DNA from 2 places in the Gilliamella sp. CG22 genome. Region 2 is predicted to be linked to the other one. Evidence: riboswitches for the same ligand, from Rfam matches in the RefSeq annotation. Region 2 holds a riboswitch; the other holds the start of a gene.
The links. A riboswitch is a leader RNA that binds a small molecule or an ion and turns the genes downstream of it on or off. The one in region 2 is predicted to bind thiamine pyrophosphate.
Positions count from the first base shown of each region.

Region 1: linked by a shared signal. The riboswitch ahead of thiM (hydroxyethylthiazole kinase) and the one ahead of thiB (thiamine ABC transporter substrate binding subunit) in region 2 are both predicted to bind thiamine pyrophosphate.

Region 1 covers NZ_JBIDFK010000001.1:58,170-65,840, reverse strand. The annotation lists gene ACGH46_RS00300 (Dam family site-specific DNA-(adenine-N6)-methyltransferase) at 1-790, shown strand, start outside; gene rpe (ribulose-phosphate 3-epimerase) at 836-1,513, shown strand; gene ACGH46_RS00290 (phosphoglycolate phosphatase) at 1,506-2,201, shown strand; gene trpS (tryptophan--tRNA ligase) at 2,226-3,221, shown strand; gene trkA (Trk system potassium transporter TrkA) at 3,343-4,704, shown strand; TPP riboswitch at 4,773-4,873, shown strand; gene thiM (hydroxyethylthiazole kinase) at 4,919-5,704, shown strand; gene thiE (thiamine phosphate synthase) at 5,717-6,358, shown strand; gene thiD (bifunctional hydroxymethylpyrimidine kinase/phosphomethylpyrimidine kinase) at 6,367-7,164, shown strand; gene ACGH46_RS00260 (heavy-metal-associated domain-containing protein) at 7,332-7,535, opposite strand.
Region 2 covers NZ_JBIDFK010000010.1:11,966-19,636, reverse strand. The annotation lists gene ACGH46_RS09040 (AAA domain-containing protein) at 1-633, opposite strand, end outside; gene ACGH46_RS09035 (hypothetical protein) at 979-1,596, opposite strand; TPP riboswitch at 1,908-2,010, shown strand; gene thiB (thiamine ABC transporter substrate binding subunit) at 2,051-3,043, shown strand; gene thiP (thiamine/thiamine pyrophosphate ABC transporter permease) at 3,058-4,635, shown strand; gene thiQ (thiamine ABC transporter ATP-binding protein) at 4,658-5,317, shown strand; gene cptA (phosphoethanolamine transferase CptA) at 5,505-7,211, shown strand; gene dinB (DNA polymerase IV) at 7,293-7,671, shown strand, end outside.

The sequences.
Region 1 (7,671 bases), on a different contig from region 2:
ATGGGCTGGAGGAAAATATGAGCTTGTGGACACCATTAGGCAGTATCTACCAGAAGGAGATCAACTGATTGAACCTTTTGTTGGTGCAGGTTCGGTCTTCTTAAATACCAATTATAAAAGCTACCTTTTAGCTGATATTAACCATGATTTAATTGAATTATTCAATTTATTGAAATCAAAACCAAATGAGTTTATTAATGATCTAAAAATATTTTTCCAACCTCAGAACAATAAGCCTGAGGCATTTTATCAACTACGAGACGTATTTAATTATAGTAAAGATCAGTATTTACGATCGTTATTATTTATTTACTTAAATCGTCATTGCTATAACGGTCTATGTCGTTATAACAACAGTGGACTTTTTAATGTGCCATTTGGTCGCTATAAAACAATCTATTTTCCTGAGAAAGAGCTAAACTTTTTTGCAAAAAAAGCACAAAATGCGGAATTTATCTGTGCCCCATACCAAGAGGTCATGAAAAAAGCAAAGAAAAATTCTGTAATATACTGTGATCCGCCCTATTTATCGCCAAATGATTCGGCTGGATTTACGGCATATTATTCAAATAATTTTGGCTATGAAGAACATAAAAAACTCTCTAAATTAGCCGAAAAAATGGCTTATAAAAACAATATTCCAGTGCTTGTATCCAATCATGATACTGATTATACAAGAACGTTATATAGTAAAGCTCGCCACCTTTATCGAGCTGAAATGCGACGCTCAATAAGCTGTGATGGTGAAGGTCGAAAAAAAATTGATGAAATATTAGCGCTATACAAATAATCCTAAAAACATTTGAGTATTGGCTTGTATGATTAGAGGTATGTTATGAAAGAGTTTATTATTGCACCGTCAATACTTTCAGCAAATTTTGCTTGTTTAGGTGAAGAAACCCAAAAAGTGATTGAAGCAGGGGCTGATGTAATTCATTTCGATGTCATGGACAATCACTTTGTGCCTAATTTGACAATGGGGTCAATGTTTTGCCAAGCACTACGTGACTACGGAATAAAAGCCCCAATCGATGTCCATTTAATGGCATCCCCTGTCGAAGAACTTATTGTCTCTTTTGCAAAAGCTGGAGCTAGCAATATCTCTATTCATCCCGAAGCAACGATTCATCTTGACCGAACGTTGCAACTTATCAAAGATCATGGTTGTACCGCTGGTTTAGTTTTTAATCCGGCTACTCCGTTAGATCATTTAGATTATCTAATGGATAAAATTGATATTGTGTTATTAATGGGAGTTAATCCTGGTTTTGGTGGGCAATCTTTTATCCCGTCAACATTAAAAAAATTACGACAAGTTAAACAACGTATTATTGAATCAGGTCAAAATATACGACTTGAAATAGATGGGGGCGTCAAAGTCGACAATATTGCAGAAATAGCCCAAGCAGGCGCTGATATGTTTGTTGCAGGGTCTGCCATATTTGGTCAGCCTGATTATAAATCAGTTATTGATGCCATGCGAAAAGCATTAGCAGGAGTAAACTATGCCTAAACTGGATGACATTCAAGCAATAGCATTTGATCTGGATGGCACACTCGTTGATAGTGTACCCGGACTTGCATTAGCAATTCAGCAAATGCTTGCCGACTTACAATTACCTACTGTTAGCAAAGATCAAGTTAAAAATTGGGTTGGTAATGGCATCGATGTTATGTTAGAACGTACCTTTAAAGCAATCGATATTACCCCAACAGCAGAATTGTTTAGTCAAGCTAAAAATTGCTTTAATCAGCATTATGATAAAGTTATCGATGCAGAAACAAAACTCTTTCCACATGTTAAAGAGACCTTAAAAGTGCTTTATGATAATCATTATCCATTAGCACTTGTTACCAATAAACCTGCACAATTTTTACCTGCTTTATTAGAATCATTAGGCATTAAAGAATATTTCAAACTGGTGCTAGGTGGTGGTGATGTTATCAAGCTAAAACCTCATCCTGCCCCGCTTTATCAAGTTATGGCAACGTTTGGGCTCTTTTGCGATCAATTACTATTTGTTGGTGACTCGAAAAATGATATCACCGCAGCAAAGAATGCTAACTGCCCTACTGTTGCGTTAAGTTACGGTTACAACTATGGTGTATCCATAGCGACCAGTGACCCCGATTTTTTGTTTGACGATTTCAAAGATATATTAACCTTGTTACCACTGCCTAAAGCTGAGGCAAAAAAATAAGAATGAATAGATTAGGAATAAAATATGAGTAAACCGATTGTATTTAGTGGCGCTCAGCCATCAGGGGAATTAACACTTGGCAACTATTTGGGAGCCTTAAAAAATTGGGTCGCTTTACAACAAGAATACGATTGCGTTTATTGTATTGTAAATCAACATGCCATCACAGTACGCCAAGATCCACAGAAGCTACGCAAAGCAACGCTCGATACCATGGCGCTTTATTTAGCATGTGGCATTGATCCTCAAAAAAGCACTATATTTGTACAATCTCATGTACCTGCTCATGCTGAATTAGGGTGGGCATTAAACTGTTACACTTATTTTGGTGAACTCAGTCGCATGACCCAATTCAAGGATAAATCATCACGACACGCTGAAAATATTAACGCAGGGCTTTTTGATTATCCTGTTTTAATGGCAGCTGACATTTTATTATATCAAGCTAATTTAGTACCGGTGGGTGACGATCAAAAACAACATCTCGAACTATCACGTGATATTGCAATGCGCTTTAATGCCCTGTATGGTGACATTTTTACTGTTCCTGAACCTTTTATCCCTAAAGTTGGTGCAAGAGTGATGTCTTTACAAGACCCAACGAAAAAAATGTCTAAATCCGATGAAAATCGAAACAATGTGATTGGCTTACTTGAAAATCCTAAAGACATCGAGAAAAAAATCAAACGAGCAATGACCGATTCTGATGAACCGCCTGTTGTACGTTATGATTTAAAAAATAAAGCTGGTGTATCAAATTTATTAGATATATTAACTGGTGTAACAGGAAAACCAGTCACCGAACTTGAAAAAGAGTTTGAAGGTAAAATGTATGGACATCTTAAAACGGAAGTGGCAACGCAAGTGATTGATATGATAAGTCAATTACAAACACAATATCACCAATATCGTGATGATGAAGATTATCTCTTTTCAATCATGAAAGAAGGCGCTGAAAAAGCTCGAGCTAAAGCGGATATCACATTGAAAAAGGTCTATGACGCTATCGGTTTTGTATAGTCTAAAATCAAATAACATAATTATTATTAACACTAAACAGTATTATTTGGCTTAATATAGGCATTTATTATCATCATGACAATAAAAGATATAAAAGCCATTTAATTAAAATAGGTTAGTTATGAAGATTATCATTCTTGGAGCAGGACAAACAGGCAGTGCGCTTGCAGAATATCTTGTTACTGAAAAACAAAACGATGTCACTGTTGTCGATGAAGATCATGATAAATTGCAATCTTTGCAAGAACGCTTTGATTTACAAGTTATTTGTGGAAAATCATCTTATCCACAAGTATTAGAGAGTGCTGGCGCGGAATCGGCTGATATGCTTGTTGCCGTTACCAACTCTGATGAAATCAACATGATGGCATGTCAAATAGGGCATGTCATGTTTAATATTCCGCAAAAAGTGGCGCGTATCCGCGCACCGGAATACAATGATGAAAGATATCCTTTTTTTAATAAAGAGTGTATCAATATCGACCATATCATTGCACCAGAAAACCTTATTACTAACCATATCAGTCATCTTGTTCAATATCCAGGCGCATTACAATTTGCCTCATTCAACGATACCCGTGTATGTCTAGTCGCTGTTATGGCATATTATGGTGGCGCGCTAGTTGGCAGTGAGCTATCAGAACTTAAAGAACATCTTCCGCATGTTGAAGCTAGAGTCGTTGCTATCTACCGTAAAAATCGCTTTATTCGTCCACTGGGTTCTACCTTAATTGAAGCTGGTGATATGGTGTATTTTATTACTCCGCCAACCAATATCAAAGCCGTGACCAGTGAGCTACAACGTTTAGAAAAACCTTATAAACGAATTATCATTAGTGGCGGTGGCGGCATTGCGCTTGCACTGGCTAAGCGTTTAGAAAATGATTATCAAGTCAAACTAATTGAACGCAATGCCGAACGAGCAGAACTCATTGCTGAACAGTTACTTAATACCACGGTATTACATGGCGAATCATCAGACCAAGAATTGCTATCCCAAGAACAGATTGAACTGACAGATCTTTTTATTGCGGTAACCGGCGATGATGAATCCAATATTATGTCATCGATGTTAGCGAAAAGAATGGGCGCTAAAAAAGTCATCGTCTTAATTCAAAAACAAGCTTATCTTGAACTCATTAATGACAGTGTGATTGATATTGCTATTTCACCCCAACACGCCACTATTTCTGAACTTTTAAGTCATGTCAGACAAACAGGCATCGTCAAAGTTGTATCACTACGACAAGGCGAATCTGAAATTGTGGAAATCGTTGCGCATGGTGATAAAGAAAATTCAAAACTGGTCGGAAAAAACATCAATGGATTAAAGCTACCGTCTGGGGCAACAATCGGCGCAGTTGTACGTGATGAAGATGTTATTATTATCAACACGGATTTAACGATTGAAGAGAATGATCACCTAATTATTTTCTTGCCGGATAGAAGAGCGATTACCGATATCGAAAAATTGTTACAATAACATTTAAATCAAAATTTTCTATTATACAAACTTGTTAAAAGCCAATAGGCAGTTCATAATATAAGCATAATTTTGACTCGGGGTGTTTTTTATTCATTAAAAAACTGAGAGTTTACCCGTTGAACCTGATCTGGATAACACCAGCGTAGGGAAGTCTAGCCATTCAACTTTACAATAGGCAAATTCTTCCCGATAAATCAAATAAGGAATGAACATGTCAGTAACCACATCGCTTCAAATCACTCAAGTTACACCTTTTATTAATCTTGTCAAAACGCAACGCCCATTAGTTCATTGTATAACAAATGATGTTGTACAAAATTTTACTGCTAATGTCCTACTTGCTATTGGTGCTTCACCAGCAATGATTATTGCTGAACAAGAAGTGGCTGAATTTGTTAAAATTGCTAATAGTTTACTGATTAACATCGGTACAATTAATCACAATACCGCCAAAAGTATGCTACTTGCAGCAAGCCAAGCTCAACAAAGCCAAACTCCATGGGTACTTGATCCTGTTGCCGTTGGTTCGGCACTTGCTTATCGTACCGAAATTGCGCATCAATTATTATCATTTAAACCCACCGTTATTCGTGGCAATGCTTCGGAAATCTTAGCGCTAAGCGGTCAATTTGCATCATCAAAAGGCCCGGACAGTCAAGACTCGACAAAATCCGCTTTACAATATGCAAAACAATTGGCACAAGACTACCAGACTATCATCGCCATGACTGGTGACATTGATTATATTACTGATGGTCATACGACTTACGCTATAGCAGGCGGTGATATTGCTTTAACCAAAATTACCGGAACAGGCTGTTCCTTATCTGCTATGGTTGCAGCGTTTATTGTAAATTCAACCGATCCACTTTTAGCCACAGCAGCCGCTTGCTTTATGATGAAAAAAGCTGGAGAAAAGGCAAATAAACAGCTTGGATTAGGCAGTTTTGCCGTATCGTTATTAGATCAATTATCACTATTTTATTCATCATACTAATAGGGACGTAGCATGCAGAAAAAGTTGGATCTTACTCTCTATTTAGTGCTCGATCCGACACTATGTGGAGGAATCAGTGGCATGGTCGACACCACCAAAATTGCCGTTGCCAACGGTGTAACCGCCGTACAATTACGATCAGAACAAGAATTGACAGGCAAAGATTGGTATAAAGCTGCTTTAGCCTTGAAAGAAGCACTCAGTCAGACATCGGTACCGCTATTGATTAATGATCATGTGGATATTGCTTTAGCTGTCGATGCAGATGGTGTGCATGTTGGTCAAAATGATTTGCCCGTTGATGTAGCTCGCCGATTGATCGGTAAAAATAAATGGTTAGGGCTATCTGTTTCGAATCAGCAACAACTTGAAACCGTGCCTTGGCAAAAGGTCGATTATATTGGAATTGGTCCTATCTATCCGACCTCGACCAAGAAAGATGCATCCTCGGCACTTGGTATTGAGCAGTTAACTCAATTAGTCAAAACCAAACATTGCCCTGCTGTTGCCATTGGTGGTATCGACGTAACAAAAGTTACAGAAATAATACAAACAGGAATTGAAGGCGTTGCAGTCGTATCGGCTATTTGTGGTCAATCCAATATTGAACAAGCAACCACCTTACTAATCAACAAAATAAATCAAGCTAGATAGGAAGCAACATCATGACAATTACAGCCCTAACTATTGCTGGTTCAGATCCCAGTGGGGGAGCTGGCATCCAAGCCGATCTCAAAACGTTTTCGGCACTTGGTGCGTATGGCATGTCTGTCATTACCGCGTTAACCGCACAAAGTACCCAAGGTGTTGATGCGGTATTGGCAATTCCTACCGAATTTATCGAAGCAGAATTTAACACCTTATATCAAGATATCCACATTGATAGTGTCAAAATTGGTATGCTAATGAATAAAGAAATTGTCACAACTGTCTATCAGTTATTAAAAAATCATCCTATACCATCGATTGTACTTGATACAGTTATGATCGCTAAAGGGGGGCATGCACTTTTAAAACCCGATGCCATTACCGCCATTCGAGAACAATTATTGCCATTAGCAACAATTATTACACCTAACTTACCCGAAGCCGCAGCGCTTTTAGATTGTGATGAAGCGAAAAATGAAGATGAGATGCTAAAACAAGGGCAAGATTTACTTAAACTAGGTTGTAAAGCGGTTCTAATGAAGGGCGGGCACTTAGCCAGTCAAGAAAGTCCCGATTATTTAATTACCTCAGACCAAACAATCCGGATGACATCGCAAAGAATTCAAACGAAAAATACGCACGGTACAGGTTGTACCTTATCAGCCGCTATTGCGGCTTTATTACCTAAAAACAGCTTAGAACACGCGGTTAAACAGGCGAAAGAATATCTTCACGGAGCCATACGCCATGCTGATGATTTAAATATTGGTAAAGGGATTGGACCAACACATCACTTTTATCGTTGGTGGTGATTCAAAAACACAATTGACGCATATTTGCGAACACTCTCTTCAAATTTTTCAAAATATGAGTGATTAAAAGAGGATGTAAAGTAGGTTTTGGACGTTTTAAACGTGTTAATGAAAACAGATAAATAAAAAAACTAACGTCCAAATTTGTTTGCTTTAATATAGGTTAATTAATATGAAATACCTACAAATTCATACCCAGCTTCATTGATAGCCGCTATAGCGGCTTCTTGTGAAATGGTCCCGCCTTCGATATCAACTTCATGTTTAGCCAAATCAATCGTTACTTTCGCTTTTGGATCAATATCGTTAATCGCTTTAGTAATCGTATTAACACAATGCTGACAACTCATATTATCGACAATTAATTTCATAGTTGACCTCTCTTTTCAATTAAATCTTATCAGAATTCGGATCGCCCAAATTAGCGTAGGCTTTATAATTGTGTTCGATCCATTGACCCGCATTATTACTCGTTTGATAATAATCAAGCCCAGTAATTTTCATCAT
Region 2 (7,671 bases):
CCACTGATCGAGCTCTTCATGACCCAGTTCGGCAAATCCTTCTATTCGCTCATCCAATAGTTGATATAGTCTTAACCTAGGTTGCTTAAAATAATTTGCTAACTCTTCATTGCTTAATATATCAATATCATAATCATTGGCTAATTGTTTACATTCATTGATGACGTTATTTGCCGTTTTAAATTGATCTTCTTGTGCACTGAGTAAAATGATTAGATCATCTTCACTAATATTGTTATGTTCCATTAATGATAATAATCCAAGATTATTGGCATCAGGAAAGAAAGATGAGCGTTTAGTCCACATTGCCATTAATTGGTTTTTAGAACAGGCTAATTGAAGTGTTTTTAGTCGGTTTTCATCCAATTTGATTTGTAAATTTGATGCACGTAAGCGAACATTATTGGCGCGTATAGATAATTGCCATAACCCTAGTTTAGATTTATGCTCTTTAATAGGCATAGTTTCACTAATCAATTGAAATTTTTTTAATGGTTTTGTATCAATAGAATTTTTGAATGAAACGGATAATAGGTCATAATGATATGTTTTATCATCGATCATTTGCTTACTTAGCATTTCATTATCGAATCGTTCAGTTTGGCAATGACCACAGTGACGCTCTAACTCCATTTTGTATTCCTTATATTCAACTCAATGTTGATGTTATTTTTATCATTTTTATTTATATTGAATTGTAGAATGACAATGATTATTTATAAAGACTAATTTTAATACAGTCGATAGAAAACACGCATTTTAGCCCGATTTGGGTTAGCAAATGGCATCTATTATTTTGTTAAATATACAATTCAAAAAAAGCCCGAAAACTCTTATTGGTTTTTAATTTATCTATATTAAATCAACATCAATATATTTTGAATTCATTATGACCTCTTAAGTAAACCGGCTTTGTGCGATGATCTTTTAAAAAACGAGCTACTCTAGTTATTCATCATTTATATTTTTACGGATTGCTTAACTGGATGCTGTCACAGGAATATGACGAATCTTAGGGTTGTTAATGAGTAACCAATCGGGTAAATTACTTTCTTTTTCAACTAGCCAAATAATGGTATTTATAAATAATCGATCGTTTGAACCTTTAGGTTTTGGGTATTCAAGTTGCGAAAGTGCTAAAGAACGCGCAAAAAGTTGATGCTCACTAAAACTCATATTATGACGATTTTTAGACAAATGTGATTCATAATCAATTATCAACGCAACAGGCTGTTGATCATAGCTGACTAGTTGATCTAACGTGTTACTTAAATGATTTATTTTTGCGGAATCTTTTTTGGGAACAGCATTTAATCTTAGGCGTTTAAACAACGTATCGCTTTTAATTGCGGGTAAGTCTGGTGTTTGAATTTCTTCGAATCCAAAAGCTGAATTCCACAATAAGACGTGATTAAATTTTGCATTTTTTAATATTCGATAAATCGACAAGACTAATGTTTCGGAAATGATGGTTTCAGTATCAATTTTCGATTGTTGTCGATCATGAATGTTTCCGGATAAAACGAATTGAGGTTTTGAATTTAGATAGCGATTTAAATCACGCATCCAGCGAGGGCTCTTGAAAGATTGAGACATAATTAATCCTTTAATAAAAATCAAATAACTGACGTTTTTATTATATACAAAGCAATTGAGTAACATCTACTATTTTTTTAATTAATAACTTATTTTTATTTGGATTTCTTGAATACTCAATCCGTTAAACAGTGATTAAACTTAGGTAATAATCATAATAAGAGACAATTAAAATCGTTTTAAAATTATCTAATTTTTGAGCATTAATTCGTTACCTTTTTACCTTAACAGTGATTAAACTTGCTTGTTATTATTCATGCTATCGCAATTACAACTGTTTACAATTAATGAGGTAAACACTAAACTATTTATCGTTCTCAACGGGGTGCCCAAATGGCTGAGAATGTTGATTAACATAACCCGTCGAACCTGAACTGGATCATGCCAGCGGAGGGATTTGAGTTATTGTGTCTGCTCAAACCTTTTGTCTTTTATTTACTATTTTGGAGGCAAAATGTTTCGTAAGAATCTTCTTTTGTTTTTTGTTTTTTCAGCTTTTTTCTTGATTGATACCGCCAATGCTAAGCCAACTTTAACCGTTTATAGTTACAATTCTTTTATGTCTGAGTGGGGCCCAGGTGAGGCGATTAAGCAAGGTTTTGAAGCGGAGTGTGATTGTCAGTTGGATATCATTTCGTTAGGGGATGGTGTATCTATTTTAAATCGGATCCGGCTCGAAGGGAAAAAGACCAATGCCGATGTTATTTTAGGCTTAGACAATAACATTTTACAGCAAGCTAAGTTGGCCAATATTGTTATTCCTCATCAAATCATTAAACCTGATAATCTTAACACTGATTGGTGGGATAATGATTTTCTTCCTTATGATTATGGTTATTTTGCTTTTATTTATAACAAAGATAAAATCAAAAATCCTCCCCATAGTATGCAACAACTTGTTGATAATAAAGCCAATTGGCGAATTATTTATCAAGACCCAAGAACCAGTACGCCAGGACTAGGTCTACTGTTTTGGATCAAAAATATCTATGGCGATGATGCTGCCAATGTATGGAAAAAGATCGCTAAAAATACGGTAACCGTCACCAAAGGCTGGAGTGAATCTTATGGCATGTTTTTGAAAGGCGAAGCTGATTTTGTTTTAAGCTACAGTACATCGCCGATTGCTCATATTATGAAAAATGATCCTCGCTATGAGGCAGCCATTTTTGATGAAGGACATTACCGTCAGGTTGAAGTAGCAGGTATAATCAAATACAGTCAGCAACCTGAGTTAGCACGTCAGTTTTTACAGTATTTACTCAGACCTGAAGTACAACGTCAGATTGCTGAAAAGAATGTGATGTACCCGATTATTCAAACGACATTACCTGAGGCTTATCAGCAAATAAAGCCTGTCACTAAGGCGTTAGAATTTGGATCTGAGCAAGTTGAAAAAGGACAAAAAGCTTGGATTCGTGAGTGGCAATCAGCGATCAGTAAGTAATAATAGACATTAACATGTTGAATTTCAGAACGTTAATACCGGGTATTCTTGCCGCCAGTAGCATAATGGTTGTACTGGGTAGTGCATTATTATCCATTGGTTATTACGCAATAACTTCAGGTGAGATTGACAGTTATATTGACAGCTATTTATTACATATTTTGTGGATAACTGTTTATCAAGCCACACTATCAACATGTCTTTCTATTTTCTTTGCTATATTAATGGCAAAAGTTTTATCCATGGTTGAGTTTTGGGGTAAAGGTTTATTGTTGCGAATAATGCCGGTGACGTTTATTTTACCTGCACTAGTTGTTGTGACAGGGCTTTTATCCGTTTATGGGCAGCAGGGATTACTGTCAATCTTTGTGGGATATATTGGCTTGCCATTTTCATGGTCAATTTATGGATTACAAGGAATTTTATTAGCACACGTATTTTTGAATTTTCCTTATGCTTGTTGTCTATTTTACCGAACGCTGATGAGTGTGCCTGTTGAACAGAAACAGCTAGCCGCTCAATTGAATTTTTCTGGTTACACTTTTTTTCGATTGGTTGAATGGCCACATCTTCGTCGGCAAATATTGCCTATGGCTTCGCTGATTTTTATGCTCTGTTTTTCAAGTTTTGCGATTGTGTTGGCTTTAGGCGGTGGCCCCAAATATACCACCATTGAAGTAGCAATTTATCAATCCATTCGTGATTTTGATTTTATTCAAGCGGTTTTGCTTTCCTTATTGCAATTGCTTTGTTGTGTAGGTTTTATGGGAATAATGCAAAAGTTTAATAATAATAAACAAGTCACAATGCGCTTTATAAAGCAAAACTACCGTTTTCCTGTTTCTGGCTTGGCTGCCTTGCTAAGTTCAATCGTGATTATTATAGGGGGATTATTTATTTTACTTCCTTTGATAAATATCGTGATTGATGGTGTTTATTTTTTCCGTTTGTCACTGTTTACGCCAACCTTTCAACATGCAACACTGTTTTCACTTTTCATTGCATTGGGGTCAGCCATCGTAACCCTGTTAATGGCACTATTTATTCTTTGGACAAATAGTCGATTGCTCATTTATCAAAAGGTAACTTGGAGTAATCGATTAATGTTAGCCAGTTCGTTAATTTTAGCGATTCCCAGCATGATTTTAGCGTCAGGACTGTTTATATTATTTTATCAGTATGCAGGTAATACTTGGTTTATCTGCATTTTATTAATATTGTGTAATGCTTTAATGGCATTACCTTTTGTCATTAAAAGTCTGGCTACCCCCATGTTCGATGTCACTAAGCGTTATTGGCTATTAAGCCAATCCCTTTGCATTGACGGGGTTAACCATTTTTATTTGATTGAATATAAAGCGTTAAACAAATTAATGTTAAAAAGTTTTGTTTTTTCGGCTATCTTATCTTTAGGGGATTTTGGCATTATCGCACTATTTGGTGGGCAGTCAGTCATCACATTGCCTTATTACCTCTATGAGCAGCTATCACATTATCATTATCAAGATGGTAGTGTCACAGCAGCAATATTATTAATTATCTCTTTTAGTTTATTGGTTTTGGTGGATGATGATCACACTCAATCATATTAATTATCATTATGATAATTTTAAAATGTTTTTTAATTTTGGTATTGCCGCAAAAGAACGGGTCGTCATTGTTGGGCCAAGTGGTGCGGGTAAAAGTTCATTATTGAGTTTAATCGCCGGTTTTATTTCACCTGATTCAGGAAAAATAATACTCGATGATCAAGATATGACGAATGTCACTCCCGGAAAACGCCCGGTATCTATGTTGTTTCAACATAATAATTTGTTTGACCATTTAACGGTTCAAGATAATATCGCTTTAGGATTAAAACCTTCTTTAAAGCTGAATATTTCACAAATGCAAATTATTGATGATATTTTAGAAAAAGTTGGATTAACAGGATTTAATCAACGTTACCCTGAACAATTATCGGGTGGTCAACGTCAACGGGTTGCTTTAGCGCGGTGTCTAATTCAACATCGTCCGATTTTACTTTTAGATGAGCCTTTTTCAGCGCTGGATCAATCATTACGTTTTGAAATGCTTGAATTAGTTAACCAAATCTGTGAAGAATTTGAATTAACATTAATGATGGTGTCCCATTATCTGGATGAATCATTGTATTATTTTTCGCGATGTTTAGTTGTCGATGAAGGACAGATTATTTTTAATCATTCACCCAAAAAGTTAACCTGTTCAGAACATCAACATATTGCTCAGCTATTAGGCTTGAAGTCGATTTAATCCGCTAAAATTAATCTTTAGCTAAGCAGTATATTCATTGAAAATATGCTTCATATTGTTTTCATAGCATTAATGATTACCGTTGGCTTTTGTTAGTTTCAATATCGAATGTGAGTGCTTAAGGTTTTATTAATCTACCCAATGTATCTTATAAAAACTTATTCATCATGATTCGTTATTGATATTTATGCAAAATTTGAAAGAAGATCAGAAATTTAGTTTTTCCTCGTTATTTTTGATTATATTATTTTTTACCTATTTTTCATCCGCTTTGCAACTCTATATTTCTCTGTCGGGACACTCTAATTTTATTGGGTTAAGGGATTCCATTATTTATAGCTTAATTTGGCTCATACCGGTGTTATTTTTTCCAAATCATACTCGTAAAATTGCAGCCATTTATGGGATTATAGTTGGTGGATTGTCTTTAATTTCGTTAGCATATTTTGTGATTTATCGGCAGGAGTTTTCACAAAGTGTTTTTTTTATAATGGCTGAATCAAATTTCAACGAATCTAATGAATATATTCAGCAATACTTGAGTTTTAAATTGATTGCCGTATTAGTCGTCTATATTTTAGTGGCGCTATTTCTTTGGAAACAAGTCAAACCGGTTTATGTCCAAAATAAAACTAAGTGGATCGTTTCACTATTGATTGCTATTTATGCTTTGATGCCACTAGTAATCAGTGTAATGGTAAAAAAAACCTCCTTAGAGAAAGCGGGAGCACATTTATTAAGCCGTATGGAAACGACAGTACCTTGGCAATTAATGAGCAGCTATATTGCATACCGTTCACAACTTTCTAATATGGAAAATATTTTGAATAATTTGCAATCTTTGCCTTCATTAGAAAATTTAACAGATAGTAATGGGGAGACACCAAGAACATTAGTCTTAATCATTGGGGAATCGACTACCCGTACAAGAATGGGGATTTACGGTTATAACCGAAATACCACCCCGATGATTGAACAATTTAAAAAAGAAAATCCAAATTTATTGGTTTTCAACGATGTTGTCTCATCCAGACCATATACGATCGAAATTTTAGAACAAGCCCTGACTTTCGCCGATGAGCGGCATCCTGATTTATACTTAACACAACCTTCACTCATTCATCTTATGAAACAAGCAGGGTATAAAACATTTTGGATTACCAATCAACAAACAATGACTAAACGAAATACGATGTTAACCATGTTTTCTAAGCAAACAGATAAACAATATTATATGAATAATGATCGTAACCAAAGTGCCAGACAATATGATGATGCTGTGATTCAGCCTTTTAAAGAGGTGTTAACCGATCCCGCTAAAAAGAAATTTATCGTTATTCATTTACTTGGTACGCATATGAAATATGAATTTCGTTATCCGAAAAGTAGTGAATATAATGTTTTTCAAGATAAGACAGGCATTCCATTCAATATTGACGATGATAACGCCAAAGTCTACAACAGCTATGATAATGCAATTAGCTATAATGATTATGTAATAACGACATTGTTTAATACATTTAAACAGAGCCATGATAACGGTTTTATGTTGTATTTTTCCGATCATGGTGAAGAGGTTTATCAAACACCACCGTATGATGTCTTAGGACGAAATGAAAAAGCACCAACCAAACCGATGTATACCATTCCCTTTATACTTTGGCAATCACCAAGTTGGTTGAAAACACATCCTAATGATTATCAAGCTTACGTTGATCGCAAATTTAGCTCACAAGATTTAATTCATACTTGGTCTGATTTAGCCGGCTTACGTTACAATTTATATCAGCCTGAAAAAAGTTTAGTTAATCCTAACTTTAAACCATCAATACGTTGGATTGGCGATCCCTATGATAAAAAAGGTTTAGTGGATTTTGATAAATTGGTTAAGTAATTGATATCCTGATTGCACAAGCATTTAAGGTATGGTATTGTATATTTATACAGTTATATTTTAGATGCTATCATTCAGATTATGCGAAAAATCATTCATGTTGACATGGATTGTTTTTATGCGGCAGTTGAGATGCGGGACAACCCTCGATACCGTAATATCCCCATTGCTGTTGGGGGTGACCCACGAAAAAGAGGTGTTGTTGCAACAGCCAATTATCTTGCTCGACAATTTGGTATTCATAGTGCTATGTCAATGGCACAAGCGGTAAAACTTTGTCCAAATCTTAAAGTTATTCCGGGTAGACATGCTGTTTATAAAGAAGTTTCAAACCAGATTCATCAAATTTTTCAGCGTTATACCCAAGCAATCGAGGCCTTATCACTTGATGAAGCTTATTTAGATGTGACTGATTGTCAACTTTGCCATGGTTCGGCAACATTAATTGCCAAAGACATTC